3 regions of the Fictibacillus sp. UD genome follow, and region 2 is predicted to be linked to each of the others. Evidence: riboswitches for the same ligand, from Rfam matches in the RefSeq annotation. Region 2 holds a riboswitch; each other region holds the start of a gene.
The links. Region 2 has a riboswitch for cyclic di-GMP ahead of P8610_RS15970 (GGDEF domain-containing protein). Riboswitches for the same ligand answer to the same signal wherever they lie in the genome.
Positions count from the first base shown of each region.

Region 1: linked by a shared signal. The riboswitch ahead of P8610_RS12220 (hypothetical protein) and the one ahead of P8610_RS15970 (GGDEF domain-containing protein) in region 2 are both predicted to bind cyclic di-GMP.
Region 3: linked by a shared signal. The riboswitch ahead of P8610_RS12380 (anti-repressor SinI family protein) and the one ahead of P8610_RS15970 (GGDEF domain-containing protein) in region 2 are both predicted to bind cyclic di-GMP.

Region 1 covers NZ_JARUHH010000006.1:172,355-183,077, reverse strand. Annotated here, with positions in the region: gene P8610_RS12260 (sulfite oxidase-like oxidoreductase) at 1-276, shown strand, start outside; gene P8610_RS12255 (hypothetical protein) at 309-599, opposite strand; gene P8610_RS12250 (hypothetical protein) at 767-958, shown strand; gene P8610_RS12245 (vWA domain-containing protein) at 1,012-2,943, opposite strand; gene P8610_RS12240 (ATP-binding protein) at 3,009-3,893, opposite strand; gene P8610_RS12235 (HAAS domain-containing protein) at 4,096-4,860, opposite strand; gene P8610_RS12230 (PadR family transcriptional regulator) at 4,857-5,189, opposite strand; gene P8610_RS12225 (YdcF family protein) at 5,522-6,256, opposite strand; gene P8610_RS12220 (hypothetical protein) at 6,343-6,831, opposite strand; cyclic di-GMP riboswitch class II at 6,867-6,949, opposite strand; gene panF (sodium/pantothenate symporter) at 7,172-8,611, opposite strand; gene P8610_RS12210 (YhdT family protein) at 8,608-8,901, opposite strand; gene P8610_RS12205 (spore coat protein) at 9,087-9,677, opposite strand; gene P8610_RS12200 (transposase) at 10,088-10,648, shown strand.
Region 2 covers NZ_JARUHH010000012.1:73,289-84,011, reverse strand. Annotated here, with positions in the region: gene P8610_RS16005 (MDR family MFS transporter) at 1-880, opposite strand, end outside; gene P8610_RS16000 (MarR family winged helix-turn-helix transcriptional regulator) at 952-1,389, opposite strand; gene P8610_RS15995 (N-acetylmuramoyl-L-alanine amidase) at 1,711-2,367, shown strand; gene P8610_RS15990 (DUF2243 domain-containing protein) at 2,364-2,726, opposite strand; gene P8610_RS15985 (STAS domain-containing protein) at 2,858-3,688, shown strand; gene P8610_RS15980 (hypothetical protein) at 4,010-4,369, shown strand; gene P8610_RS15975 (serine/threonine protein kinase) at 4,466-5,113, shown strand; cyclic di-GMP riboswitch class I at 5,192-5,280, shown strand; gene P8610_RS15970 (GGDEF domain-containing protein) at 5,600-6,544, shown strand; gene P8610_RS15965 (GGDEF domain-containing protein) at 6,635-7,708, shown strand; gene P8610_RS15960 (hypothetical protein) at 7,697-7,840, opposite strand; gene addB (helicase-exonuclease AddAB subunit AddB) at 8,378-10,723, shown strand, end outside.
Region 3 covers NZ_JARUHH010000006.1:197,898-208,620, forward strand. Annotated here, with positions in the region: gene P8610_RS12360 (DUF4865 family protein) at 1-515, shown strand, start outside; gene P8610_RS12365 (STAS domain-containing protein) at 584-1,627, opposite strand; gene P8610_RS12370 (GDSL-type esterase/lipase family protein) at 1,784-2,548, opposite strand; gene P8610_RS12375 (helix-turn-helix domain-containing protein) at 3,089-3,409, opposite strand; gene P8610_RS12380 (anti-repressor SinI family protein) at 3,499-3,627, opposite strand; cyclic di-GMP riboswitch class I at 3,673-3,758, opposite strand; gene P8610_RS12385 (NAD(P)H-dependent flavin oxidoreductase) at 3,968-4,942, shown strand; gene P8610_RS12390 (hypothetical protein) at 5,009-6,238, opposite strand; gene P8610_RS12395 (sigma-70 family RNA polymerase sigma factor) at 6,238-6,795, opposite strand; gene P8610_RS12400 (hypothetical protein) at 7,103-7,471, shown strand; gene P8610_RS12405 (DUF2628 domain-containing protein) at 7,520-8,035, opposite strand; gene P8610_RS12410 (glycoside hydrolase family 16 protein) at 8,363-9,244, shown strand; gene P8610_RS12415 (glycosyltransferase family 2 protein) at 9,244-10,593, shown strand; gene P8610_RS12420 (polysaccharide deacetylase family protein) at 10,566-10,723, shown strand, end outside.

The DNA of each region.
Region 1 (10,723 bases), on a different contig from region 2:
GATCTGCTGCGTGACGATGTACTGCTCGCACACTCGTTTGAAGGTAAACGGCTGACAGACAAGCACGGTTTCCCGCTTCGTCTTATTGTGCCTCATCTGTATTTCTGGAAAAGTGCAAAGTGGATCCGAAAGTTTGAATTTTTAGCGGAAGATCAGCCTGGTTTTTGGGAGCAGAATGGGTTTCATATGTACGGTGACCCGTTCAAGGAGGAGCGTTTCTCGAGCGACGAGTTTGAGATGCCTGAGGATGAGTGGAAGAAGAAAGAGTATGATTGATTGTTAGGAAAAAAGTAAAGGGAAAAGTAAAGCTACCTTTTCCCCCTTAGCATTTTGATTTCGTTTTTGAGTGCAGTCAACTGATCTTGGATTTCTTTCATCTGCGCTTCTTGTTCTTGCTGATCTTTTTGAGCTTGCGCTTGATCGATGTAGATTTGCTTTAGCGCGATGGCAGCACTAAAAGTTGCCAGGAAATCACCGGCAGTTACTAGCGTTGATGCAAGTAAGGCGAGTTCAGCTGCAAACGTTGCACCGTCCTTATTGTTCGCTAAGTATTCTTCTTCTGCTTCTGCTAAAATGACGTCTACTACACGCTGGTTCAAACCATTCACTCCTCACACCCTGATATCTACCATACAATATGCGTTTGCCCTAGTTCCGGTGCCCGATTTAACTGTTTAGAATGCTGGATTTCGGGTGCTAATTTTTATTTCTTTCTTAATGTAAAGGCATTTTGACCGATATTATCCATATTAGGGGAGGTTTGGCGATGGAACACTGGCTGTCTTTTCGGATTCCGTTTGATATCATTTCAATTTATATTTTGCTGGCTGCTTTTATTATTGTCGGCATATTCTCAAGCCTGCTTCGAACAGCCTTACCAGAGTGGTCTGTCAGGATTTTTAGCTACACGGGGTTTGTTGGCGTGATCTTTGCTTGGCTGAAGCTGCTAGAGTATTAATACATACATAAAAAAACGCCTGGGGTTGTGATGCCCCTGGCGTTTTTGGTGTTTTATAAAGATTTAAAAAGCAATTTACGCAGTACAGGCATGAGGTAGTCCACAAGTTCCGCAGCACTTGGTACAACAACGTTTTGCGGACCGTAAATGTTCTGCATCAGCTTCTCTTCTTCCTCTGTTATTTCTCCGTTTGCTATAAACATGCCGATCGTTTCGATTCCGAGTTTTCGAGTTCGAGTAACCGCTTCGTGCGTATCGAGCACACCGTGCGTTTCGTAATCAAAGGCAGCTGGCTCACCGTCTGAGAAAACGAGCAGAATTTTTTGCTGCTCCAGCCGTTTTGTGAGCTCCTCACCCATTCGCCGGATCGAATAGCCGTCACGATTGTCTTCTTGCGGCTCGAGCTGGATGATGGATGCCCCTGACTGATGAAGTGAATTTCGGTAGGAGATCACCTCATGAAAGTAGTTCGGCTGGTCGTTCGTTGTAGCATCAGCAGCATCTTCCCAAAAACCGACGACAGAATGCGGAATTCTGAGCGCTTTTAGCGTTTCGTGAAAAAGAACGATACCCTTTTGCGTCTCTTCCATCTTGTTGAACATGGACGCTGAACAGTCTACGAGCAACGTGAACGTTGTGTCGAGTTCATGCTGAGATTCTTGTTTCTTTCGGAAAAGTCTTGGGTTCTTGTCGGTTGCTAGTCTTGTAAGCTTCTTCCCAAGTCTTCCAAAATGCAGATCTTCTCTTGGTGCTGTTCGCTTGTGCTCCATCGTTTTTAAGAAGTTTTGTTTGAGCTGCGAGACGAACGGAGCAATTTCTTGGTTGTATTCATCGTATTGCGCAATTTCGTCTGGTGATGCTTGTTTTGCAGGAACAAAGTGTTCGGTTACGTTTTTGTTTACTTCCCCGTATGGAAAATGGTTGACAGAGTCGGAACCAGTTTGGTTGTTGTCGGTTTCGGCTTCGTGTTCGTTTTCGGTGTTGAAGTCGTTATTGTCCGTCGACTGCGCGCTCGTTTGGACCGATCCAAACACCGCATCTCCACTTTCGGCCTCCCTCGCACCTTCTCCTAATAAATCCGTGTTTGTCCCTTGATCGAGATCCATTTGTAAAAATGAATCCTGGGGGTCAGATGTTTCATCGTGCCAGGACGAGTGTGATTCTTTCTCTTGATCGTCTTCATCCTTTTCGGAATCATCATCTTTAGTAATTGTTTTCTTCGTTTTTGTTTCGTTGTTGCGTGTTAGGTCGTCAAAATCCTGTTCGTTTTCTTGAGTTGTATCTGTGTGTTTCGACTGATCGCTGAAACTGCGGTAAGCGGTTTTCATGTCTTTCAGGTCAGTGTATGCTTGTATGATTTCAGCCATTTGGATGATAATTGCAGCAATGTTTTGTGTTGATTGAGCTGTCGTTAGTTTTGTGAGCAGCGGTCGCAGCTCTTGGTAGAGTGCTTGCGTTTCTTGCGGCACCGTCACAAAGCGTTTATTGGCTAAAAGGATGATATGACAAAAAAGCGCGTCGAGTTCACGCTTTTGCTGAATATGTTTTCGGTACTCCCGATTGTAGTGCACCTGGAATGTTTCTTTACGCAGCTTAAACGCATGTATCATCCCCGGCCGGTCATATGTACAGATCTGTTCTAATCGGAAGTCTTCCGCGAATAGAAGGACCTGCTTGAGAAATTCCCGGTGCGGATGGGATTTCAGCTGCTGAAGCGTGTTCCAAATCACGTGGTCATCCGTATGAAATTGCGTTCCGTAGCTGCGCAAATACACGTCCGATTTCCAGCCTTCCAGCTGAATGTCGCGCGGGTATGGGTTCCAGAATTGGCTGACGTGAGTGACGCCGCTTTTTCGTTCAAGGTACGAGTGGTACGAGAACGAAACATCCATTTTATCCACTTTTGAGAGTGAGCGTGAAAGATCGATCAGTTGCATGTGAACAAAAGAATCGATCTTTGTATCCGCAAATATTAGGAATTTCATCTAGGGAAAACCTCCAAAATCGTCGTGGGAAATAAATTGTGTGGGGTCAGACCCCATTTCCCAGCTTACGCAAACAGTGTCGCAGCCACGTTGGAAACGAGGGCGCGTTCGCGGGCATCTTCGAGCTTGTCGGCGATAGCGCGCTGGATGGCGCGCTTCGCCGGCAAGTAGACGGAGAGGTCGGCCGCATCTAGCAGTGCGCGGATGGATGCGGCGTCCTCGGACAGATGGCCGGCTTTCGCCTGACCGATAAGGTCAGATGAAAGCTGGACAAACTTCGAGAGAACGTCTTCGTCTTTTTGCTGAGACTGGTTTTTAAGCATTTCTTTTAATGTATCACCTTGAATATAAGGCACTTCGATCACAACGAAGCGATTTTTTAACGCCTCATTAAGCGGCACCGTTCCGATGTACCCTTCGTTAATTGCAGCGATGACATTGAATCCAGGCTGCGCTTTTACCACTTCACCAGTAAACGGATTTGCAATCGTACGGCGGTAATCGAGCATTCCGTTTAGAATCGGGAGCGTTTCTGGTTTTGCGATGTTGATCTCATCGATGTAGAGAAAGTGTCCGTTCATTGCCGCTTTCGTTACAGGTCCTGGAATGAACTCAATCTCTTGCTTTCCCTCGTTGTAGCTTAATGTTTTGTGGCCGAGAAGAGCTTCAGCGTCTAAGTCAACAGAAGCGTTCACTTGATGAAGCGGCTGTCCGAACACGTTTGAAAGCAGCTCGGCTAGCTTCGTTTTACCCGAACCAGTCGGTCCCTTTAACAGGACATTTTTTCCTAATGCCAGTGCGATCACAGCATCTTCTATAAGTGAAGCGTCAGGCGCTGTGTAGCCGCGCTCACCAATCAATTCTTTATATACATCCGGCAAGTTTTCTAATCGTTTCGTCGCCTCTTTCTGCAGCTTTTCTTTTATTTCAATCGGAATTTGAAGATTCATATCAAAAATCCTTTCTATTTCGATGATCTGTTTCAAGATCACCTTATCTATCAACAGTATTTCCACTAATTAGCTGTGTAAAGCCTTACACAATGTAACATTGTAAGCTTTTTCAGTGCAAGTGGCGTGTTTGATGGTAAACATGCAAGTGCAATTGCATCACAAAAAAAGCTGATCAAAAGGAATCAGCTCTCATTTCAAATCATGAAGTTTCCTTAGATTTTTTCACTGTGAACGCGTAGTAAGTTGCGAACACCACAACCATTATCGATAACGTCATGATTCCCTTCGTTTCTTTTTCAAATGAAGTCATACCAATCAGAAATTCAGGTACAAACAAAATGACAGGTATGACAATCGTAAACCACGTTTTGCTCCATAAAGCGATTCCGATAAAAATTCCAGCTGCAAGTATTGCTGCCACAATATTTCCTGTTGTTCCTAGGTCAATTACTGATGGCGTATTGTATGCTTTGTTTGCCAGCAAAAGTCCTAAAAAGAGAGCGAATGGAAAACTTCCTAACAAGAAAAAAATTACTCCGTTTTTAACTTTAGAAAGCTCTCGGCTAGCTAAGAACTTGAAGGTTTTCATATATAACAGAGTTAGAAGCAAGCATGCCACAGGATATCCGATGACTTGAAGAAGCGAATATTGCACTCCGCCTCTGATGGCATCTCCTAACAGCACATAAGCAAAGACCCCTAGTACGATCACTGGAAAATACGATAACCATTTGAAATCAAACGACATCTCCTCTGATAGCTGCTTCATGTATACTTTTGGCGAGCTTCCGACAATATGCTGAACGGATTTGCCGCGCTTTTCCGCTTCCATCAGATGATCTTCTAATTCTTCTACGATTTCATTAATCTCGTCGTCCTTTTTACCACTTGAGAATAAATAAAGTCTTAAGTTATCTAAAAAATCCTGACTTTCTGCCGTTAACGTATGTTTTGGCGCATTCATTTTTCGCTTCCTTTCTTTTGCAAAATTTGATCCACTGATCGGCTTAACTGACTCCATCTTTCAATAAAAGCCTCTAGCTCTTCTTCACCTTTTTTCGTAAGTGAATAATACTTTCGCCTTGGACCTGCCGTCGATTTCTTTAACGTTGTGGTTACGAGTTCTTCTTTTTGCATCCGAATTAATAGCGGATAGATGGTTCCCTCACTCGTTTGTTGAAAACCGTAAGTCTCCAGCTTTTCAGCTAATTCGTAGCCATACACTTCACCTTCTTGGATAATAGCTAACAGACATCCATCGAGAATCCCTTTTAACATTTGAGTGTTTGACATATAGGTGCACCTCTTTTCACTACCTTGTATTACAAGGGTATTGAACAAAAAAGAATGCCTTGCATGACAAGATATACCAATAGTATATGCAGAACTAACTTGTATTGCAAGGTATTTGTGTAAAATAACTCCAATATTATTTTTCTTTCTTCATAAGCTCTACCACATGAGGTTTCGGATCCCAGCAATTGAACTGGTACTGTGGTTTTGTCTCAAAACCAAGACGTACGCAGTGATAACGCATACCTTGGCTCGTTTTTTCCGGCTTGAAATTTAAACATGTCGCGCAGCAATGATACTTACTTTTATCCATAATCGTTAGCCTCATTCCTTTAACGGTCGGTAAAATAACTCTTTATGATCGCCATATATTCCCGCACGTGCGCTTGAGGAACTGATGAGATTCTGAGCGGTGATCCAAGACCCTCAGCTTCAATTCCAACACGTTTTGCAATCATCTTTGTTCGAAAAAGATGAAAATCACTCGTAACGACTAACAATTGATGATCGGCACCAATCATTTCCTTCGTATATAAAAGATTTTCGTACGTACTGGTGGCTTTTTCTTCAATCTGTATGCGTTCAGGCTCAATCCCATTCTCTACTAAATAGTTTTTCATGATCGTGCCCTCACTCGTTGTTTTTCCGAATCCAAGCCCGCCGCTCACGATAAAGTTAACATTTGGATGGTTCTCGGCATAAGCGAGCGCTTGATCCAGCCTTCCTTTAAGAACAGCACCAGGTCGGTTGTTCTTTGTCCCGCCGCCAAGAACGAGGATGGAGTCTATCTTTCCTGAGACCTTCCCCGGGTCAGTATTAGCAGATGTCAGAATAAGAGTTTCTAGAGTGGCGGCAAAAAGCAGGCAAAGCACCACAATTGTCACAGTTGTTTTTTTATAGGTTTGAAAAAGTTTCATAGCCGTATTGTGTCGATAATAGATGATGAAAAGAAACGCACCTAAAAGGAAGAAAACCGCCAAACCCATGTCCATGTTGGTCGTTTGGATGAGCATAGCCGTTGCATACACGAGAAAAATAATACTAAGTGCTAAAAATAGTTTTTTCATAGATTTCTCTCCGTTCATCTATTTCTATATTCTAGGATATCAGAAAAAGAAAAAGAGCGGAGAATGAAGACTCCGCTCTTGGAAATTTATTTGGTGTTTTTGTTTTTTTCAATCTCTTTTTCAATCTCGTTTGTAATGTTAGCTTTTATGTCAGTGGTTGACTTAGTAGCAGCATCATTCATTTCTTGTTTCTTTTTCGCCATTGCTTCCTCTTTCTTCTTTGTTACTTCAGCCATTTCGCTGTTGTAGTGGGACTGTATTTCAGTCTTTTTGTTTGTGATAATCTTTTGTTTCTCATCTTCTAGCTCTTGTTTAGCACCTGAGAAGATAGAAGCAATGCTTGTGCTTAGATTCTTCAATAGTGACTTTTCTTCATCCTGAAGAGCTTGATCTATTTCTGGCTTATAAGTGAACGAAACGATCTGGTTGTAGAGATAATCAGCAAGTTCCGGCTTTGCAGCAAATGCAGATGTTGAACCCACGCCTAATGCCAAAGTGGATGCTAAAACAATTTTAGGCCATTTCTTTCCTGCCTTTTTCTTTGCACTGAATTTTTCTTTTCGAGAGATTTCCATAACAAAATACCCCTTCCTTTATATATAGAACTCATAAAGAAAGCGGTCGGTTGCGCTACTAGCTTCAGTTGTCCCAAGCGCCCACATACAGAACAACCTTCACAGCTCCACACTATCTAATTATATTCTGATACTAAATTACCACCAGCTCCATTCACTGTAAATGGGTATTTAGTAAGTTATTACTAAATTTTCATTTTAGTAGGATTTTATTTAAAGATTCTATTATAGGTTTTGTATTGGAGGTATTTATTTGGGTAATTTTTTAAATCCCATTTTTAGAATTTCATTTGAGAACAAAAGAAAAACGACATTGTCCACCTCCAGTGGACAATGTCGTTTAGAATGTATTTGTCTGGGGTCTGTCCCCCTTTGTGAAACTCCCCACAATGTAGGCAAAGAAGGATAGCACGATTGGCATTACAACCGTATGCATGCCCCATAGGTTCGGATAGTTCAGGTGCAGATACATATAAGAGCCAACTCCGACGAGTATAGATGCGATCGCTCCGTTGGCATTTCCTCTTTTCCAATACAGCCCCATAACAATTGGCCAAATGAAGGCTGCTTCTAATCCACCGAATGCAAAGAGATTGAGCCAAATCAGCAAGTCTGGCGGATGAATGGCCATCGCGAACACACTTAATCCGACTACAGCTGTGATACCGAAGCTTAGTTTTTTTACAAATTGCTCTTCTGCATCTGGCTTGATGTAATTGATATAAACATCCTTTATAATTGCTGAGCTGACGAGCAGTAGCACAGAGTCAACCGTTGACATAACGGCAGCAAGCGGCGCAGCCAAAACGATCCCTGCCAACCACCCTGGCAGTACCTCGAGTGCCAATAAAGGCATTACTTTATCCGGCACCTCGATACCAGGAAGGACTACTCTTCCAAACACACCAGCTAAGTGCATGCCTAACATAATGAATCCCACAACGAATGTTCCGATGATCATCGCTCGATGCATGGCTTTTGCGTTTCGGTAGCTCATCGCTCTAACCGAGATCTGCGGCAATCCTACGACACCCACACCAACCAAAATCCAAAATGATGAAACATAAAGAGGTGTAAGGGATTGATCAGATCCGAACGGCGAAATGAGATTTGGGTTTTCCGCTCTTAACTCACTCATAATGTTTTCGATTCCGCCACCTGCTATAATCGTTCCTGCTAGTATGATGACCGTCCCGATCACCATGACAACGCCTTGGATCGCATCTGTAATCACGACAGCTCGAAATCCACCTGCGATAACATAAACGAGGACAGAACCCGAAAAGATAAATAGGGCTGTTGTATAGGATAACCCGGTGAACGACTCGATTAGCCTTCCTCCGCCCACCCATTGGGCAGCCATCGCTGAAAACAAGAAGATAACAATGCTTAACGCTGACAATATGACGACCCACTTGCTTTCATAACGCGCTTTTAAAAAATCAATAAGTGTAACTGCGTTTATCTTACGAGCCACTATCGCAAACTTTTTTCCGAGGACGGCTAGTGTAAAATAACCTGTCACAAGCTGCGCCATAGCGAGCAATACCCAGCCAAGCCCTAATTGATAAGCAGCACCTGGCCCTCCAATAAAGCTTGAAGCACTACCATAAGTGGCCACCATCGTCATAGCGAGCACAAAGCCGCCAAGTTCTCTGCCTGCTAAAAAGTAATCTTGTAAAAAAGAAGGTCCACTTTTTATATGACGAGAGGTGTAAATACCAACTAGAAAAACAAGGATCAAAAAGAACGCTAAAGGAAGGATCACATCCCAGTTCATCGAACATCGCCCTCCTCTTTTGGCCCTGAATCTTCTGTATCAAACGGAACTTCTTTGAAAAAGAACTTCACCATGATATATACCAAAACGGTAAAAACAATAAATCCTATAATACAACTGTAAAAAAACCATGCAGGAAATCCAAGTATGTATGTGTACTCTTTAACAGGACGTCCACCTAGACCGTAAGCAAACGCATACCACCAGATAAAGTTTAAGATAGCGAGCACAGTACCCATAATGGCTTCTTTGTTTGAGACTCGATATCGCCAGTCCGTTCCCTTTTTCATTGCCCAACCCCCTGGAGTTTCAATACATAAAATAAGTCCACTCATTACTATGGCAAATTCATTTCACCTTGTCGAGTTCTTTCGACTTTAAAGAACATTTCTATTCCTACTCATGATATCCCTGTTTACGTGACAATATAAAACGAGCACCCTTTTTAAGGTGCTCGTTTTCAATGATTATTGAGTTATTGAAGCGGTGGTTGTGTCTGTTGTGACGGGGCATAAGCGTTCAGCATGCTCGTCATATCTTGTTGGTTGAGCTGTGGAACTTGATAATAATGATGCTTATTTTGCCAGATTGACAGCTCGTAAGCCATCTCTATCCAGTTCGGGATTCCGTCTGCTAAAACACGTCTCATAACGGGATTGGTAACTTCTAAGGTCGCCATCGCTCGTAAAGATGCATTGGACTTTAATGTTCCTAGGATAAGGGATGAAACAGACTCATCATTTAATTCGGTCACGCTTTGAATCGGTTTTTTAGGCTGCGCTGGCTTTAATCCGTATACAAAGTCATTGTCTTGCTTCATCATATAAGACTCTGTTTTGTGAGCTGGATTTGTTCCTGTTTGAAAAGCCTGCACACAAGCATTGTATTCTCTTGAAATATACTGATAGTGGCTGTTCAGCATCGTTTTTAATTCCGGATCCTGCACGTGACCACCGCACATCGTGTATAGATTTAATGTAGAAACTATGCCACTCAGCATTTCATGAACATCAAACATCTCATGACCGCCATGGTTGAGTTGAGCAGGTACTTGACCAGTTTGCATGTTTTGATGGATGAATTCGGGACTGTTAGTTGCTGCTGGCTGCTGGCTTTGATTCGGGTTTGGTTGATTCGATTGATTTGGATTCAAAATGTATACCTCCGTTAAATAAAATACGGGGTTATTTTGTGTAGTTATAACCTAGATATTCGTTTTCTAGCTATTTTTTCGGAAAAATTTCCGGGGAAATTTGATAAGAAATGCTATAAACGCTGTACTTTCGACAAAAACATTGTGAATTTTGTTTCGGAAAATGTATAACTTTGCGAAAAGGAGTGATTCGAACCGATTGCATTCCCGCTTCCTTCTGGGGTTTTACTCAAAAACAATAAGGGAAATAAATTGTTTGGGGTCAGTCCCCATTTCCCACATACGGCTATCAGCAAGTATAATAGAAGTACAACTGAAAGGAGGTGAAAATTATTCCTAGATCACCCCGAATTTGGTACCCCGATGCTGTTTATCACGTGACGACTCGCGGAAACCGCAGGGAACCCCTATTTTATTCCCATCTGGATTTCCACCGCTACTTAAAGATCTTAAGTCACTGTGTTAAAAAGCACGCTGTCGAGCTCTTCTCTTATTGCCTCATGACAAACCATACGCACCTTCAAATTCTGTGCAGCAAGTCCCCACCTGGAGAATTCATGAAAGAACTAAATGAAACGTATGCCATGTACTTCAACAATAAATATGAATTAACTGGCCATGTATTTCAAGGACGCTACGGAGCAGAATTGATCGAAGAACGTTCGTACCTTCTAGATACGAGCCGTTACATTCATCTAAACCCTGTGGCCGCAGACCTTGTTATGTTTCCTCTCGAATACCCTTGGAGCAGTTACCGATATTATGTGACCCAATCGGTTTGCCCTTTCGTAGACACCTCAACCATCCTTGGACTTTTTCAAGATTCAAAAACTCAATATCGAGATTACGTAGAAAGTAAGATATCACCAGCAGTTGAGCTGTAAATCGGATGTAAAATTACACTCTATCAATGAAAGAAAGTCAGTCACAGCAAAGAAAAAGCCGATTTTGTCTTTCTG
Region 2 (10,723 bases):
TTACGCCTTGAATGAAGAAAGGCATATACATAATCGAACCAAACATACCTGCTCCTAAAAAGAAGCCGATGATGTTAGAGACTGTAAACACTTTATTCTTAAACATATCAAGAGGAAGCACAGGGCTGGAGACTCGTTTTTCTGTACGGATGAATAAGAAGAAAGCCACAATGGTTACTGAAAATAATCCGATGATCTCAGGGGATACCCAGTCGTATTGATTGCCTGCCCAAGTAAAAGAAAGCAGAAGGGGGACCATCGTAAGTGTTAATAGAAGAGACCCTGTGTAATCAATGGACTCTTTCTCTTTTCTTTGTACAGACGGAAATAAAAAATAGATAGCTGCAAAAGCAACTAAACCGAACGGAAGGAAAATCCAGAACACCCAATGCCAATGAAAGTGATCAACGATATATCCTCCTAATGTAGGCCCGAACACACTCGCTAATCCGAACACGCTGCTCATGATTCCTTGCCATTTGCCTCGTTCGCGAGGAGGGAACAGGTCACCAACAGCTGTAAAAGCGGTTGACATGATCATTCCGCCGCCAAGCCCTTGTATACCTCGATATGCAATAAGCTCAAGAATGCTTCCAGATACACCGCATAGCAGCGATCCAATTGTAAAAACACCAATTCCTAAAAGGATAAAAGGCTTTCTGCCGTATATGTCAGACAGTTTTCCGACGAGGATGGCCGTAATGCTGGAAGTGAGCATGAAAATTGTAAATACCCAGCTGTAGTATTCAATTCCGCCAAGATCAGCAATGATTTTAGGCAAGGACGTTCCAACGATTGTTTGGTTTAAAGCAGCAAACAGCATAGCCGCCATGATGGAAAGCATAATAATGACTTTCCGTCGCATTTCTAGATGTTCCATTTATATTCCTCCTATTCATGTGATAAATAGTTAATAAAGTGAAGTAATTTCAAAAAGCAAAACTGCTTTAATTAATCCAGCAGTTTTGTTGAAGAAGCTATCATGCGTTTCATGTCTTCATCTGTCAGGTTAGCAAACTTTTTTTCTAAATACTTATTTTTAATTTCATCCATTTTTTTAGCGATTTCTTTACCGTCTTCTGTAATTTCCAGATATACGATTCTGCGGTCTGAATCTGAACGAACACGCTGAATATAGTTTTTTACAACAAGGCGGTCTGTAACTGCGGTAATATGGCTTGACGATACCTTTAATTCATTGGCAATTTCAGATGCCATTAAAGGACTCTGGTTATATAGAGTCTGCAGTACAGCAAATTCGTTGCTTGGAATATAATCCGAATACACTTCGTTCAGACCTTTTCGTAACGTACGGAAAAGTCTTCGTAAACTCATTTCAAGTTCGCGTTCTAATTCATTTCTACCTTGGGATTGCCCTCTATTCTCCATTTTAACACCCTTGCTTTTTGTTTCTTCTATTAGTATATGATAATTTATATTTAATAAGAAAGAAAGTAAAAGGTTTGAGGGGAAGTTAATGATGAAGAATTCAACGTTGTTTTTTGTGCTTTTAGGATTTGGTTTTTTAATCGGAATTGCCTATTGGGTTTGGGCGATTACAACGCAGTCACAACCTGGGGGAATGTAAAAAGGGCTGTTATATCTTACGTTTAATTGGAAAATAACCAAAAAATAAAGAGCCGCTTATGGCTCTTTTTTTGTGTTTAAAAACATTTATAAAGTAGGTGTAAAATTTCTGGAGGTGTAAAGATGAAAGAAAAATACAAAATTACTAATCAATTTATTAAAAATGAATGGAAGCAGCGTCCAGGCGGGAATCGCATTCCTAAATATGCTGTAGCTCATGATACAGGTAACGCTGGTTCAACAGCTCGGCAAAACTATAACTATTTCAATAGCAAGCACTTAGAAGCATCTGCCCATGTTTTCATTGATGATAAACAAATTCTTGTAATCATTCCGTTGAATGAAAAAGCATGGCACGTACGTTCTGATGTCTCTGATGCAAACGAATGGGGAATAGGGGTCGAACTTTGCTACGGTGGTGCCATTCAATTTCAAGAAGCATACAAACGGTATGTTTGGTTTTTTGCTTACTTATGCGAGTTGTATCAATGGGACCCTGACCGTCATATTAAAGGCCACTTTCAACTGGACCCAAAACGGCGAACAGATCCGTTGAATTGTTTTCATCAATATAATAAGACGTTTCCTTACTTTATTGAGGATATAAAATATGAACAAAAGAAACGAACCGTCAATACAGAAGCATTTAATGAGACCATAACATCATCCGGAAAGCTTTTTAAAGTGCAAATCGGGGCATTCTCTTCTCGGGAAAACGCAGAAAAGCTTGCATTGAAAGCGAAAGCAGCGGGGTTTTCTGTTCATATTGATTACATTTAAACCACTATTTTCTCTTTTTTCCACGTGTAGTACACAAGTGCGATTCCGATCAAAACAAACAGAGATTCAAGAAGATTTGCTTCAGGACCGCTGGTAATACGATGTAATTGAAACACCCAGTGAAACAAGATGTTATCTACCGTTAAAAACAAGCCGATCGCAGCTAAAAATCCATGAAAAAACGATGTGCTGTAGCGTTTGAAGATATACAACAGAATCAGAAATAAAATGAAAACTCCTAAAAATACTGCTCCAATTCGTTCGCCTGCTGTCACAGCTTTAAGCTCCCAGGCAAAAGCTCTAATGGACCAGTGAGACATAACAAATAGACCGAATAAAAAGCCGAACCAAATCTTCATAGCAGCTCCTTTCTAAGCTTCAACAATTTACGACATATTTTTTTGAAAATAGGTTTCATATCCATTTAATAATGGTATATAAGTAGGAGGTATGCAATAATTTTTTGTTTATATAGGGGGATATAGATAAAATGGAGCGCCAATTGAAAGAATTGGGGAAAAAGATCATTGATTGTAAATATGATCTGGCGAAGAAGATTGATGAGGTTAAAGTTCAGCATGGAGAAAATCCGCCCGTTCTAACAGATTTTGTGAAAGAACTTCGTGGAGAATTATTCACATATTTTGGAGAAGCATTATATGAAGATTTTAAAACCAGCGAAGAACGGTTTATCAAGTGGGGAAGGAAGAATGGCGAACTTGCGGTTCAGTATGAAGTGCCATTAGATACCGCACTAAACAGTACGAGATTTTATCGGATCGTGCTGTGGGACTTTATCCGAAACGAGATTAACAATGAAAAGTTTTCAGTGGACACTGTTTTAAAAGCTGCGTCAATCATTGATCCGTTTTTAGATGAAACCGTTCATGCTTTTAGTGTAGCCTATGTAGAAAACAATAACAGAGTACTCGGATTGGCAAGAGAAGCCATTGAAGAACTCTCTGTTCCAGTAGTTAGACTGACGAGATCCGTTGCTGTTCTTCCTCTTGTTGGAACGATTGATACTCACCGATCTAAGTTAATTATGGAAACATCACTTCAGAAATGTATGGAACTAGAAGTTGAGCATCTGTTTATCGATCTGTCTGGAGTACCAGTCATCGATACGATGGTAGCTCATAACTTATTTAAAGTGATTAATTCACTTAAGCTCCTCGGTGTAAAAGTTACGTTAAGCGGTATGCGTCCTGAATTAGCGCAAACGGTCGTATCATTGGGGATCAGTTTCGAAGGGTTTTCCATTGCGGGTAACTTGTATCAAGAGCTAGAGGCGATGGGAATCGGTCTTCAAACCAAATAGAAATCCAAAATACCTATCTTTTTTAGATAGGTATTTTTTTCTTGTATAAAAAGAACGTTTGTTCGCATATAATAAATAAAAAAGGAGGTTGCTTCATGACTAGCATGTTTTTAAGATGCATCCAGGAAAGGACTGCGGTGGAGATGATTTACCTTTCGCGAAAAGGGGATATTTCTCACCGAATGATCATTCCATACTCACTTCACGGAAACATAATTAAGGGCTACTGTTCAGTTAGAAAAGAAATCCGAACTTTTCACATAAGAAATATATTATCTGTACAATTTCGTTTTTCGCCTTCTTAAGATTGGAGGAATTGTCGTGCAATACGGAAGCGAAGAAGAGCGTTCGCTCATTGAGAAATTTGTGATGTATCCGATTTTACTCACAGTGTTTAATCGGGACCTGCAAATTATTAACGGCTCTCCATTAAAGTTGAGGCAGCCATATGTCGCATTAATCGAACAGATTATGAATCAAATTAGTAAAGATCTATATGATGTTAGAGTTGAACTCCGAAAAAGAAGAATAAAGGTGATGGATGGCAGGCGTGAAGCAGATATTACTGAATACGAGATCTTCATTAGAGGGTACCGTGAAATCATGAGATTCCCGAACGTTCATTTGAAGAACAAAGCCGAAACGCTTATGCTCTCCTATCTTCATGTAACAGCGGAATAAGCCAGAATGCATTCAGGTTTCCTTTTTCATGCCAACTGTATACAATGAATGCAGAAACATATGATGATAGTAGACCATTAGAAATTGAGGATCCGAATGGAACATTTTATTCAGCTTGCCAGACAATTGAACAGAGAAATCATGATTGAGAGCCAAAGTCCGTTTGATCCGGTATGTCCGGTAAATACACCACATCCTTGGCAGATGCTAGGCTGCGGTAATTACGCGGCTGTTTTTTTACATCCAGAATATCCTGATTATGTCGTGAAAATTTATGGCAGGGACGAACACGGGCTGCTGGATGAGAAGAAAGTATACGAACGTTTAGGCGATCATCCCGGGTTTTCTGTTTGTTATTACACGGAAAGTAGGTTCTTGATTTTAAAACGAATCCAAGGTATTACGCTTTATGACTGTGTGCATAAAGGAATTAAAATACCTGAGCATGTGATTTTTGATATTGATCAAGCCTTAAGTTATGCAACGGAAAAGGGATTGCAGCCTAGCGATGTACATGGGAAAAATGTGATGATTTCGGGTAATAGAGGAATTATTGTGGATGTATCTGATTTTTATAAAAAGGAAGATTGCCGCAAATGGAAAGACTTACGGAAAGCGTATTTTAAGTTTTACAAAAAGACACTTTACCATTTTCCTGTAAAAATTCCTTATTTTGTTTTAAATGTTGTACGGGTAGGGTATAGGTACTATAGGATGTTAAAAATTTCTAAAGACTACAAATGATAGGATAAAATACCTATATAAAATACTGGCTAAAATTACCTATATAGTATATAATATCTATAAATCAATAGAAACCTTTGTTATTAAGGGCAAACCAGTTGAAAAGCTGGGACGCAAAGCTATGGGCCTAAAGTATGGTAGACATGCAATGGCAGCCGGTTGCCAAAGGGAAGCGGACTAATGTTTCGATAGCTGTTGGATCTGGGAGGTATATTCTTAAGAGATGTGTATTTATTGTAAATACATGACCACTTAGGAACAAAACTGACAAAGAGATTCAATGTCTATCAACATTGTATTAATGCTTGAGAGGCGAGAAGGTCGAGGAAGTGAAGTTCAGAGGAGCGGAATGTATACGAATACATGAGCACCGGATGAACAAAACTGACAAAGAGATTCGATGTCTATCAACTTTAATTAAAGCCATTCCCTTTTTGGGTAATGGCTTTTTGTATGTAATTTTTCAGGATTTGAGGGGTTGCAGAAATGGAAAACTTCCAACTAGACTTGCGCACACTCAAAAGAAACTTGTTTTCAAAATTTATGGAGTCTATTCCAACCATGATACATACTCACAAAGAGCATCTCGGACAATATGATGACTTTCATACGTTTCTGAACGGTTTTGTTGAGCAATACGAAAAAATATTAGTGAAGTTTTTACGGGGAATCGTTCATGCGGTTTTTTTGCCGGAAAAACGTTTTGAATTATTTTTAAAACAAGCTGAACAAAAGGCTTTTCGGTCTGGTATTCATTTTTTAAGACATCAGCGTATTCCGCATCAGACACTTGCTTGCTTTACTAATAGCATCAGTGAATCTGTTCTGCAGCAAGTAAAAAAAGAAGCAAAAAATGAATCGCATGTTGTTCAACTTTTTATGTTGGACAGATGGAACCGTATATCACATCGATCAGTTACGGGATTCTTAAGCGGTTTTTCAGCAGAGCAATTTAAAGATTTGAAAGAAATAAGTATTCGTGACCCGTTGACCAACCTTTATAACCGTCGCTACTTCTATGACTGTTTGGAAAAAGAGCTAAAGAAAGCGCACAAACTTAAACTGCCGTTAACACTCGTTATGTTTGATATTAATAACTTTAAACTGATAAACGATGAGTATGGGCATCTTGCTGGAGATGAGATCCTTCAGCAGATCGCTGAGCTTTCAAAACGCTTAAAATTGTTTTCCGGATTTAGATTTGGAGGAGATGAATTTGTATTTCTTCTACCGGGAATTTCAGAAGCGGAAGCGTATATCCTTGTTGAAAAGATAGAGAGTCAATTGATGAATTGGAACAATTCAATTTCACTCGCTTACGGTGCAATAGAACTTCTTGCAGATGCATGTGAAAACATTGATTATTATCTTCAACTGGCTGACGAACGAATGTATACGAACAAACGAGAAGTGAAAACGTGCGAAACGTAAGAATAATATGATGAAAATTGATTTATGTAAAATACAGGAACCGCGTGCTAAGATTTCCTAATATAGCATAGCGTGAAGGAAGATGACTACATGAGAGAATGGTTTGTAATAACGGAACACCGGTCTGAAAACATATCTTCTTTATTGCGATGGTTCTTTTTAGTTCTTTGCATCCCCATTTTTTACTATCCTCCTATTTCAAATGTATTGAACTATGAAACAGATACGTTTCCATTGCTATTGGCGATTGGAATACTATATATGACCTCAACGCAAATCGTATTACATAAATGCCATGAAAAATCCGTGTACTACCGATTTTTTACAAGGGGTGGCATTGTTTTTGACTATATAGCTTATGCTTGGCTCATGCAGCTATCTGGAGGAGCAGAAAGTCCGTTTGTTTCAGTCGGTTATTTAATTGTCATTCATGCAGCTCTTTATTGGAGATTGAAGGGAGCTTTCCTTTTAGGAGCAGCAATTTTTAGTACCCTGATGTTCTTTTTTATAACAGAGAGTGGCTATCAGGACACTATGGCTTCCTTTGAATTTTTTATGAAGAGTTGTTTCTTGTGGCTGATTGCATTATATGGCGGTATCATCGCATCTAAAGAAAGACAGCACTATCTTGAGAAAAACATGTATCAGCTTCAATCCGAACAAGACTATTTAACAGGGTTGCTTAACCACAGAAAGTTTCAAGAAGATGTATTAGAAAAAACAAAACAAAATAAGCCCTTCACTCTTGTGCTTTGTGACATTGACCGATTCAAAAATTTTAACGATCAGCATGGCCACTTGATAGGGGATGAAGTGCTAAAGCTCGTGGGATCAACATTTAAACGGTATATCTCTTTAAAAGACGGTGAAGCTTATCGGTATGGCGGCGAAGAATTTGCGTGGATCTTACATACAGCTAGCAAACATGAAGTGAAAAAGATGATTGAATCCATCAACAGCCACTTAAAGCGATTTCCTTATACCATCGGAAACGAACCGTTACCAGTAACATTGAGTTATGGTATAGCTATTTATAAAACGGGTGAAAAGCCTGCCGAAATGATCCAAAGAGCCGATATGCTTTTATATGAAGCAAAGTCATCAGGAAGAAACACGTTAAAACTGGATACCATCAAAATGGAGGAAAATCAGCTAATGATGTAGCGGTTTTCCTTTTTTATTACGTTTCACTCCTAAAGGATTGTTACTATGAAAGATAGCAAAGAAGCAGTTGATTTCCGTTTCAGGTGCTTGCTTTCCGCGGGGCAGGCGGTGAGCCACATTCGTATGTTTCACATTATGTGTCTCACCTGTCTAGTTGCAGTGGCTAGCCCCTCGAGGTCAAAAGTTAAATGGTCCAGAAGGCAAAGTGCGCCTTACTAGCCCATTCACCTTTTGCTTTTCGGCGCTGAACTTTTTGAACTGCCTGCTTGTCCCGTAGAAGTCGGCAACATTAAGCTACAACCAACTTATGAACTTCCAACTAACAATCCTAAAAAAAGCGCACTAAATATTGTTGCTCAAGACATCACTGACAAGTTGATTGTAGTGTAAGACGCGAGACTCCTGGGGAATCAGTGTGACAGGTGAGACACCTAAGGGCGCATAGCGCCGAGGTGGCTCACCGCGCACCCCCCGGAAAGCGAGCGTCTGAAACGGAGATCAACCACTTCCAGAGCAACTATGTATACACAAAAAAACATTTCTTTTAAGAAAGCTATCCTTTAAATACCAGCTGTAAGTACTCGTTTTTGAGGATACGAGCCTTTGCCGTCCTACTAGATTATGAGATAATAGAATCAGAATATATGTACGGAACAGGGGATGAACAAAATGAGTTTGCAATATATATTGGGACGATCCGGCAGCGGAAAGTCCCACTCTGTCTTTATGGAGATTCAAAGAAAACTTAAAGAGAATCCATCCGGAAATCCAATCATCTATCTCGTGCCAGATCAGATGACCTTTCAATCAGAATACAAGCTTTCATCCACCCATGGATTATCAGGCATGATGCGTGCGCAAGTGTTTAGTTTTTCGAGACTTGCATGGCGTGTTCTTGGTGAGACCGGGGGCATGACAAGAATGCATATCACCTCAACAGGCATAAGAATGATGCTTCGGAAAATTATTGAACACAAAAGAGAAGAACTGAAAATATTTAAAAAAGCATCAGAACAAAGCGGATTTTACGAACTGCTTGAGCTCATGACAACAGAGCTGAAACGTTATTGTGTGAGTTCAGAAGACCTTACGTGGAACGCGGAAACGCTCACTTCCCTAGGTCAAAAAGAGAATAACAAGAAGGTGCTTCAAGACAAACTTTCAGATCTCAGCATCATCTCAAGTGCACTTGAACAAGCACTCGCTGGCAAATATCTTGATTCTGAAGACTATTTAAGACTGCTTCAAGAGAAGCTTCCTTATGCTGAGAGTATTAAGAATAGCGAAATTTACATAGATGGATTTCATTCTTTTACACCTCAAGAGCTCGAAGTTGTGGCAGGTTTAATGGCACATGCAAAAAAAGTCACGATTGCACTTACAACAGATGAATCCATTCAACTAGATACAGATCCGCATGAACTAGACACATTTCACATGACAAAAAAGACGATTGGAGTTCTCGCTGAGCAAGCGAAAGAACTCAATGTGGAAATGGAAGAACCGATCTTCCTTCGCGAAAATCCTAAATTCTCTTCTCGGGCGATTGCTCACATTGAAGAGCAATATGACAGGAGACCTGCTGTTCAATCATCGGACTTTGATGGGATTCATGTTGCAGCTGCTGTAAATGTAAGATCAGAAGTAGAAGGTACAGCAAGAAAGATTGTGGAGCTTGTAAGAGATCATGGATATAGATATCGTGATGTAGCCGTTACAGTCCGAAACGCTGGAAGCTATCAGACACTTATTGAGACCGTTTTTTCAGACTATGGAATTCCTGTTTTCCTGGATCAAAAAAAGTCCATGCTTCATCATCCGCTCATTGAACTCATTCGTTCCTCTTTAGATGTTGTTTTAAAGAATTGGCGGTATGAAGCCGTTTTTCGTGCGGTTAAAACAGATATGCTCTATCCGCTTGATGAGATCAGAAAAACAACCTCTGAGATGAGAAGGTGTATGGACGAACTCGAAAACTATGTATTAGCGCTCGGCATTCAAGGCAAGAGATGGACAGATCCTAAGCCTTGGAAATATAAAAGATTTAGAGGATTTGAGTCAGAAGACTTCGGTAAAACAAGCCGCGACGACGAAAAAGAACAACTGATCAATGATTTGCGGGACATGATTGTGTCTCCTCTAAGTCGTCTATCAAAAGGCCTTTCAAACAGCAGAAGTGTTATCGATTATTGTAAAACCCTTTATCAGTATTTAGAAGATCTTCATGTCCCCATGAAACTTGAGCGCTTAAGACTGCAAGCAGAGTCTTCAGGGAAACTTAGGGCAGCATCTGAACATGGCCAGGTTTGGAACGAAGTGTTAGGTCTGCTTGATGAAATGGTAGAACTTACGGGTGAAGAAGAACTGTCAAAAGATACATGGATGCAGATGCTTGAAACGGGGCTTGAAAGCATGAAGTTTGCCCTTGTTCCGCCATCATTAGATCAAGTTTTAGTTGGAACGATGGAGAGATCAAGATTTACCGACGTAAAAGTTAATTTCGTACTTGGTGTAAACGATGGTGTGATTCCTCTTAAGCCAAAGGACGATGGTTTGTTATCAGAAGACGAAAGAGAAGCGCTTGAACGAAATGGAGTTGTTCTTGCGCCGACATCACGAAGGAAACTGCTCGATGAACAATTTATGATTTATCTTGCGTTAACAAATGGCAGTGATCATTTGTTTGTTTCGTATGCACTGGCAGATGAGGAGGGCAAGACACTCCAGCCATCAATGGTTATTCAGCGGCTGCGTGATCTTTTTCCGAAGTTAAAGGAAGAGCTTTATCAAAATGAACCAGTTCATAACGAGGATATTGATTTTGTGCAGCATCCTGTAAAGAGCATCTCCTTTTTAAGCACACAGCTGAGAGAATGGAAAAAAGGGTATCCGATCTCAACCGTTTGGTGGGATGTTTACAACTGGATTATTACAAATGACCAATACGGCCATTATGCGAAAAGAGCTTTATCAAGTCTGTTTTATTTTAACCGAGAAGCACCATTAAGCTCTTCA
Region 3 (10,723 bases), on a different contig from region 2:
ATGATATGAACATTATTAAAGAGAGAGTTAAAAATAATGGCTATAAAACGGATGGCTTTGATGATTTAACATTTAAATTGTATTTAATAACAGAAAAGGGAATCCATTCTAATTTACAAAACAGTTATTGCCCTTTGTACCTTTGGAATGGAAGTGATGGTTTAAATAAATTTTTATTCTCGGGTTTTTTTGACAATATTATTCAATCATTTGGATGGCAGCGAGTGAACGTTGGAATTCCGCTCATTGATACTACTTCCTCAAAATTTACAGAGTATAAATATCTTTTTCAGCTCACTAGAGACATACAACCTCAAGAAAGTCTAAATCACTTTAAAGACACAGTACAAGCAGAAGTCCCAACGATTGATCATACAGAGTACATCATTATTTATAATCCCGATCAGTGGAAGTATGATATATATTACTTTTTAAATGATGTTAGCTGCATAAAGGATATGAACGGAACCCTCTATAGCATCCTGCATATTTCTCAAGGCGATCTTTCTTCTTAGACGGATTGTTCGTACAAAAACCCCACAAAAAATAACGTGCGTTCACACGTTATTTTTTTGTTTACTATTTATTTTTTAGGTTCCTGAATGAACATGCCTTCCTTAGCAAAAGCGAAATGAATAGCGTGCTTCAGGTTTCTAAAGTATGTACTTTCTCCAATGGAGTATTGGTGCTTTGTTACTTCCATACTCAACTCTGGTGAGATACCTACTAACAACGTCTCCATACCAAACAACCGGGCAGAGGATACGAGCTTGTTCAGCATATCGACCATCTCGGAATCTATGGATTTTATACCAGTCAAATCCAGAATTACAAACTTAGCACGATGTTGAGGTAGAGAAGTAAGAGTGTGTTCTAACATATCTTTGGAACGCAATTCATTATATTTACCGATCAGCGGGATAACCACGATATTATCGGTTACTGGAATAATAGGCGAAGAAATCTCGCGGATAAGATCAGTTAACTCGCGCGTGCGATTTTCAACCATTGCCTCAAGCTTCATAATCTCATTTTGTTCTTCACGCTGAACAAGTTCACGAATATTATCTTTTGGCGTAATATTTGATTCTGTTATTCGTATTTTTAGAAAATCAGAGGTAAGATCATGATCTAACACTTCGTACCACATGTTCGTATCAAACAGACCTGTAAATACACCAGCCCAATGACCAGGTAAGAAACAGCCCATACGATTGCTGTTTTGTGCCTTCTTAACTTTTGTTTCCCACCCATTAGAGATGGTAATAACAGCTTCTTTCTTTTCCACATCTACATTTATAAACGTCTTCCCCCAGCCTGCAGTTGCGTATATGTTAGGCAATGATTCAAAAGACGTTTCGATATTAACCATTGATTTTTTATAAAAATCGCTTACGACAAGTCCAGTACGATATCCAGCCGTTTCAAAAACAAGATCAGCCGTTCCTTCGCCAGTAATCTCTTCAATTGAGTCCAGAAATACCTTGAACGCTGAATCAGTCCAAAACAGCAAGACGTCGGCGCCTTCAAATTTAAAAATACCTTTTTCTGTGTCCCAAAGAAAAGATGAACCATTAACATCAATACTTGTTTGAGATTTCAATAATTCATTCGGCGTCTGATTCATAAACAAATCCTCCATAGGCAAAAAAATAATAGACACTCTATTCCTTTTCCCTATTGAAATAATTCTCAAACTGATTTTCAAAAAAAATTTATTCATTCAAAGTTAAAGTATGTCCTATCAACTTAAGCGATGAGACATACTTTAACTAGTTAAAACCTATTTATTTACTAAACTTGTTTGATTAGACTTAATGGCATTAAAAAATGCATCAGCTATTGCTTGATATCCTTCAGCACTTAAGTGAATATCATTTGGATTTGGAAGATAGTTTACATAGTTTGCTTGCACAAGATGTGCGGTTGGGACAAATGTGACATTCATAAATGAAGCGATTACCTCTACAGATTGATTGTATTGTTGAAGGGCGTATAACAATGTTGGAACATATGGTGCGTATAAAGAGTTAGGGTGTGGAAATGGATTATAATACCCCATTACATATACTTTAGCTTTTGGATTTATAGTCTTTATAATCACTAATATCTTCGCAACATTATTTACAGTGTTTTTAATATCAGCATGGGTTATCTGTTGTCCTGCCTGCATTTTAGCAAGAACATCAATTGCTCCAATATCTATAGTAACAATATGTGCCTTTCGTAAAGCTTTTTTCATTGGATTGTGATTTGGGCGGGATGGATCTGTTAGATCTTGAATAACATCTGATGAGGTATAACCCGGAACGCCAAAATAGGAAGGGTTTACGTTGCCTTGTGACTTTAGCAACTCTGTTAAATAGTGAGGATATCCTGGTCCAATGCTTTTATAAGGAGTAATACCAGCTGCTAAAGAATCGCCTAATGATACGTAATTAATGGCACTTTGTTTGGATGAATTTGCTGAAACAGTTAGTGGGGTTAAAGAAAAAATTAGTAAGAAGAAGGAAAGAAAAAAAGCTAACGGTTTTTTAAACAGTTTCATGTACAACCTCCTCGTATAATGTTCTTTTATTAGAACTTTTAGTTCTTAATAAAGTATAGTATATAGGTATTAAAATGTAAACAAATGTTAAATTGTTTATGTAGGAGGGTGTAAATGCATTCGACTAAAAGAGAATAAGAAGCAAACAAGTAATAATAATAAATGTTCTGTTACTAATAATCACAACCATCTTTTTATATTGATTTATTTTTTCGACGTATCGTTCGCAACGTTTTTTCTCATTCTTGGAGTGTACAGGTTACTGAAGGGGAATTCTACTAAATGGGATACATTTGGAGCTTGATAGTAAGTCTTCTTATGTTTTTACAAGTTTACTTGCAGAGAAACACTGATCATCTTCTTCAATATGAATTTAAATGAGCGAACCCTTTTCATCGTTAGGTTTGAAAAACTACACTTGGAAATCCAACGTTAAATCTATTATGCTAGGTATTTCTTTTAGTATGATACTATCGGTCGGCACCTTTTTTATATCATTATCAAATATTAGTCAAACAAAAAAACCACCTATCCAGGTGGTTAGTTTTGTTTATTCTTCCATTTATTAAATTCCAAGAACTCTTTAAATTGCTCTTTACTCACACCAGATCCCATGGCTTCTTTTACTAAATCCGCCCATTCTTGGTCAAGGTTTTTCGTATCAACTTCTGGCTTTATCAAGTGATCAACTGAAATATTCAAAACATCTGCAATCTTTTCAAGAAGCTGAATAGACGGATTCTGTTGAATGTTTCGTTCAAGTGCACTTATGTACGATTTAGCTACCCCTGCTTTATCAGCTAAAGCAGTAATGGAGAGCCCTTTTTCAGTGCGATACTTTTTAACTCGTTCACCAATCATCATTTGTTATCCCCATTTTAAAAGTAATTTGCCTTTATTATATCTTTCTACAATAGGGAAGTAAATAAATTCTGAGTCCTACTTACTACTTAATTTCCTTGTAATTGATATTCACCCAATACTAATTGGGGATTCTTTAAAAAACTCATAATTTCTTCTTTAGTGAAACCTTGATCTCTCGCTTCTTTCATTAATTCAATCCACTCGTGATCTAACATAAAAGTATTCTCCACTAAAAAATCCCTCCAGAAAGTAAGTATTGTCCAGGTAACCCGGCGATCATAGCTCGAAAGCTTTAGATCCGTGGCTTTGCGCCCATTTCTTTCGAAGATGTTTGCCCTTGACTGAAGGATCATTAGGTATATGTCCCTAACACTAATTGATTATATACAAGAAAAAAAGAAAATGTTGTCAGAAAATGACTGTAACGGAAATGTAATATTAAATATTTTATAGCAACCCCATAAAACGATATAGAGGGATTTTTGTAAGGATTATTGAACAAGTATGTGAATGGTTTTATGATTTCTAACTAAATAATTGAGAGGATGATCGTACTTGAACAACAGTTTACCTATAAAATTGTCGAATCAACTCATTTTACCTGTCATTAATGCACCTATGTTTTTAGTATCAAGTCCAGATATGGTAATCGAAAGCTGCAAGAACGGTATTATAGGAACCTTCCCTTTATTGAATGCAAGAACCTCCGATCTTTTAGAGAATTGGATGAAGCATATTAAAGAGGAACTCGAGAAATCACAAACAGAAGATCCATCTGCTAAAATAGCACCTTGGGGAGTAAACTTAATCGTACACCGCACCAATAAGCGATTTGAAGAAGACTTAGCGCTCATTAAGAAGTATGAGCCACCTGTCGTAATTACGTCTCTAGGAAATCCCAGTGATGTAGCTAAAATTGTCCATGAATATGGAGGACTTGTATTTTCTGACGTAATCTCACTTGATCATGCTCGCAAGGCAGCAAAGACTGGAATCGACGGATTGATTCTAGTATGTAGCGGTGCTGGAGGCCATGGTGGTACGTTAAATCCATTTGCTTTTTTAAAGGCCGTAAAAGAATTCTGGGATGGATTGACGATTCTAGCTGGGGCGATTTCTACGGGTGAAGAAATCCTTGCAGCGAAGATTCTTGGAGCGGATCTCGTCTATATGGGCACCCGTTTTATTGCGACACAAGAATCATCTGCCAGCGAAGAATACCGACAGATGCTGATTGAATCTACGCTTGAAGATCTCGTTTATACCGACGCAATAAGCGGAATCAAAGGGAATTATCTGCTTCCATCACTCCAAAAAGCGGGATTCGATGTAGAGAACTTAATGAAACAAGATTCTATAGATCTTTCATTCTCTGAAACGAAAGCAAAGGCATGGAAAGATATCTGGTCTGCTGGACAGGGTGTAGGTAGCGTTAAGAAAATTTCAACTGTAAAAGAAGTAGTGGATGACTTGAAAAGTGAATATCAGAAGGCACTAGATTCTAAGGAAGCTATTAGCACAGCTACTTAAAGGATAGTCCTTTAGAACTAAATCCCCCAAATAAACTGTGGATAAACGTGGTTTTGGGGGATTTTGTTAATTTTCTTTTTTATAAAGCTCAAGATTGGTTTCTGTTTGTAAGCTGATATCATAATGAGTTTTCCAATCCTGTATAATTAGCATTTGCTGAGATTTCTCTTCATAATAGAACTTTGAAGAAGTCTTCTCTAGAAATGGTTTGCCAAGTTGGTTTACCCAATTTTCTACATAGGCTCTATCTAATGTTTTGAAACCAATGTAGCTTACTTTTCCTTTTTTTCCTGGTTCGCTAATTTCTAGATATAACTCGCTCTCTTCTGCAGCATTTTTAAAATTCCAACTCGCATAAACGGGTGAATGATAATCTTGGTCATTATAGTTGTCATAAGGTCCTAACGTTTGAAGAGCTTCTTCTAAAGTAACTCCAAGCGTAATGTTATTCACATAAAATAAATCATTTTTATTCGTTACATCTATGTTATTAAAAGGCGTTCTTTTTTTACCATATTGCTTCTCGAGATCTTCAATGGATTCTTTAGCTGTTTGGTTTACTTCTTCAATGTCTTCTTGTTCTGTCTTTTTATCTTGATTAGTTGAAGGTGTTTCTTCTGTTTCGTTTTCTTCAACGACTAGTTTATCCTCGGTATCTGGTTCTTTTACTTCATTTGTATTGAAAGTAATATCATCAATAACAAAAGAGGTTAATGTTTTTGTCTTGGTGTATATTTCTACTTCTATAGCGTCCTTAAACGTGTTTTCATCAACGATACCTAGTTCTACAGTGACTACTTTTTCGAATGAATAAGGTTCGTCAGGCTTTAAGAAATGATTAGGTGGAACATCAAGAGTTAAGCTCTTGGTACCTAAAGCATCAGCGACATCTTCATTCAATATGTTAACTTTCGCTTGAAAGGGCTCACTATTATAATCGGTAGTATTGTTAACGGTTCCCTTAATTGTAAGTTCGCGTGTGCTCGCCTCAAAAGTCAGCATGCTAGAAGCTTGGGTTAATTCCTGAGCATAACGGACTTCTGGTTTTTCAATTTCCGTCGCTGTTTCTGGCTTTAAATAGTTATCCATCAAATGGTATGAGGTAAAGATGACACCAGCGAATAGTGCAGCTGTAAGAAGTCTTGGAACAAAAGTGTTCTTTCGCTTTGTCGTTTTTCTCGTTGATTTGTCACGTATAGCGAGCAATATGTTTTGTTCATCTTTATTTGTAAAAACAGGAGTACTAGACATGTGTTCGTCCATTGTACGATTTAAGTTTTTTAGTTTATTTTCCATTATCGCTCACCTCCTAGTTGGATATAGTGATTCTGAAGCACTTTTCTTGCTCGGCTTAACCTCGTTTTCACTGTGGACTCATTCATAGAAAGCAGTTCGCAAATTTCACGTACAGAAAATTCCTTATAATAGTGCAGCAATATAACTTCTCTATACTTAAGTGGTAATGAAAGTACAGCAGTATACAGAAGTTGATCTTCGTTTTTTGAAATCATTCCTTCTTCAACAGAATGGGCACTCTCTTTTTGATTAATTGTGAATTTATCTGTAAAAGCAAGCTTCCGATAGCTCCAGCTTTTTAAAAAGTCTTTTGATTTATTGATAGCAATGGTGTAGATCCAGCTTCTAACAGAGGAATCTCCTCGGAATGTATCAAGTTTTGTATACAAGGAGAGATAAACTTCTTGTGTAATATCTTCAGCGTGCTGCCAATTCTTAACGAACGTGTAGACAAGACGCTTAATCTCTTCACCGTAACATTTCATTAAATAAACGATAGCGTCTTCTTTGGTCATGCCATCAATACTTATGGATTGCTTCAATTCTTCGCTTTTCACCTAGTGTCAGCCCTCCTTAAGTTGCGTATCCGTTAGTAAGACGAAGCAACCTCAACACAGGTTTCATATATAGGGGGTCTGACCCCAAACAAATACAAAAGTACTAAATTCGTCCATCAGGAAAGGACACGGTATTGCCGTGTCCTTTCCTGTAAATTTTTTATTGCTCCATATTTTCATTGGAAAGAGGAGAAGAGAAGAATAGAGCGAAAGTATAAGTATTATCTTTATGTTAAGAAACCGTGTAAACTGTAAGGAATTGATTACAACATATATATGTATCGAAATTTTGAGTGGAGGTGTTACCATGAATTTATTCTCATCCATTACCGAAGAAACTTTTAACTACTTAATACGTGATTATGGATTCTCTGAACCGGCCGATACAGATGGGAGCTGGAAGACAACCTTCTCTTATGTAAACGATCAACTGGAAATTGAGATTGAATTGAATTATAGAGATATGGATACTTTTATCTTCTTAAGAAGTTTAGAAGATAAACAGGATGAACCGTCTGTTCGCATGCAGTTAGAAGAAATTATTGACACTGAGCCAGTTAAAAGTAACGGCGATCAAACAACAATCGAGGAGTTTGAAGAAGCCATTATAAAAAAAGCTGCGCTGCTAAAACAAAATCTCCACCAGATCATGAAACAAAAAGAAAAGATATTTTAATAAGGACCAAAAAAGATAACTCCAGACGCGAGTTATCTTTTTATATATTTATGAAAAAGTAAGTGCTAATACGATTGAAATACTGAGATAACCAGCAAACATTAAGACCGCTAAGAAAGCTCCTTTTCCACTTGTACCACCGCGTTTGCGAAGTTCGTGCATCTTCTCCTCTTCACTAATGGAAAGCTGATTAACTTCTTGTATTTGTTTTTCTGCGTGTTTTCTATAAAACATATTTCCTGTAATACCTAAAGCCCCCGATAGACCATATCCCAAACCTCGATTGATGAACGTTCCATCAATACCAATTAATAAAGTAATAATGTCAATTGCTAAAAACCCAATAATAATGTAGACAACCGGCTTGAGCATTTTTCTGTATCCGAGCCAAAAAATGGTTAACAAACAAGCGGCCCAGTTCCAGCTGTTGTCTTTTTGCCATTTTCTTAAATAAAAGTCTTTCTTCTTTTCTCCAACAAATTCAGCGAGTTTAGATTCCTCACCAACATTAATCGTTCGGTCAGAGCTCGGTAAACTTGTGCCTGTTTGGGTGAATTGATTCAAGCCACATCTCTCCTTTCCATAATATTTAATGAACACCCCACTGAAGTCTAGCATCTCAACAGAGTAGAAACTAACCATTATATTCCATTTTCCGTGTATCTCTAAACCTAGTAAATGTCATTCATACAAAGTGTACTTTTTAAAGAATAGATTATTGACAGTAACTAATTGACCTGCTATATTAAAAACAAATTAGTTCTATTTAAAGAACAAAACAACTATAAAAAGAACAACACACGGTGTTTCTGTTTTTTTTTACCTAAAACGTTCTTTATAAAGAACATAACTTTTGTTGGATTGGAGTGATTAAAAATTCGTATCCTTTTATTGTTTATTTGCTCTTTATTAATCATTACTGGCGGCATCCATCAAGAGGAGAAAAGAATGGTTAAGAACAAAATCCAATCCCACAATGCAAGAATTTCAAATGTCGATACTCAACCAAAAACCATCATTCAGAGACCGCACCTGCAATCCCAACCGCATTCACAATTACAATCACAACCTAAGCCACGTCAAGGTCAATGGCAATTGATCTGGAACGATGAATTCGGAAATGAATTCTCCTTTAAGGATTGGAACCTTCAGGATTGGCCTTCTGATAAAAATGGTGAATGGCAATATTACACACCTGAAAATGTAAAAGTTAGTGCAGGAAACCTCGTAATAGAAAGTAAGAGAGAGAGGTTCAAGGGGAGAGAATACACTTCTGGCGCACTGACTACTGAAAATAAACTCGAATTCACTTATGGAAAGATAGATATACGAGCAAAACTTCCAAAAGGACAAGGAGTGTTCCCTGCATTCTGGTTAGTTAACTCTATGAACGGAACGTGGCTGCCAGAAATTGATATGATGGAGAATTTAGGAAATGCGCCGAACGAACTCTATTTTGTCGTTCACTGGCAGGATGCAAATGGAACGAAAAAGAGAGATTTCACACACTTTGTTAGTAAGGATGTAGATTTTTCAGAGGACTTCCACCTATACAGTCTCATATGGGAAAAAGATAGAATTGTTTGGTTAGTCGATCATCAAATCGTATTCCAAACAAAGCAATTTTCTCCCTCTACACCTTTATTCCTCTATTTAAATACAGCAATCGGTGGTAACTGGCCTGGACCACCAAGTCAATCAGAACAATATCCTAAAGAAATGCTAATTGATTATGTACGAGTCTATCAAAAACATGACGGGAGTGGACATTAATGCTGTTTACTTATATTTCATTGGGAATCTTCATGGCTTTTGTTGTATTTCAGTCCCTCTATATATTCATTCCACTATTCAAAAACGAGAGAAAAAAGTTAAAAGAAATCAACAAGAACTATACGTTTTCTGTCATTGTTCCTGCCTATAATGAGGAAAAGGTGATGCGGCATTGTTTGATCGGGTTTCTGTATTCAAAGTACCAACGTGCAGAGTTAATAATCGTAAATGACGGATCAACGGATAACACGCTGCACTATTTAAACAAACTATTAGCTTTTAAGATATGTAATAGAACAATAGACAAAAAGTTGAGTTATCAGTTTGTGAAAAATGTGTATCAATCGAGAAAGTTTCCAAATATCTATGTAATCGATAAAGTGAATGGCGGAAAAGCAGATGCGCTGAATGCCGGAATTGATTTTAGCAAAAACGAAATCGTAGTGACGTTAGATGCAGATAGTTATTTGGAAAAACATGCTTTAACTGAAATGAATGCAAAATTTCAAGAAGAAGACGTGATCGCGTGCGGAGGAAACGTGCTAATCGCGCAGGCATTTACAGGTGATTTTCAAAACCTGAAACCCACTTTTAAAATTAAAGGTGTTATTAAGTTTCAGTTTTTGCAGTATTTAACGGCATTTTATCTTCATAAGAGAGCACAAGCTTCCGTTGGTGCGATTACGGTTATTGCAGGAGCATTCGGTGCTTTTAGAAGAGGGACACTTTTTAATATAAACGGGTTCAGGAAAACAATCGGCGAGGATATGGATATCACACTCAAACTGCACAAATACATTAAAGAAACGAAAAGTAAGAAAAAAGTGGCGTTTGTGCCGACAGCTCTTTGTTACACAGAGTGTCCAAGCACGCTAAAGGATATGTTTAAACAAAGAGTGAGATGGCAGAAAGCTTTTATCGATTGTCTGGTGCATTATCGAACATGTTATTTTCATAAATTTTCGATTCGTTTTTCTCTTTTTTTCTTAGTCGATCAATTTATTATTGGCACATTAAATGCTTTTCCCTTTGTGATATCTCCCATCTTACTCATATACAACCAAAGTAATATGATCTTATTGTTTTTGCTTGGACTTGGGGCTGTATTTCTCTTTATGTATCAAAGCCTGACAACTTTATACGTCTCCTCCTTACATGGCATTAAATTTTCAAAGGCAGATCTTGCAAGAGTACTATTATTTCTTCCCTTTGAGATCTTTGTATATCGAATGATCAATCTTTCATTTGTCGTATACGGAACGGTATCTTACTTCTATAAATCACAATCGTGGGACAAGTTAGAGAGATCAGGAAATGTCGCATGGAATGGAGTGAAGAAAGCGTCATGAAGGAACTCATTTCTAAGTTTTCCGTTGCGTCAGGTTTTCTTATTCTACTGTGTGGTTTAGGATGGGGACTTGGGTTTGTTATCAATGAATATGAAATCCTTGCAAAAGAACACGAAGGGCTATTGCCTGC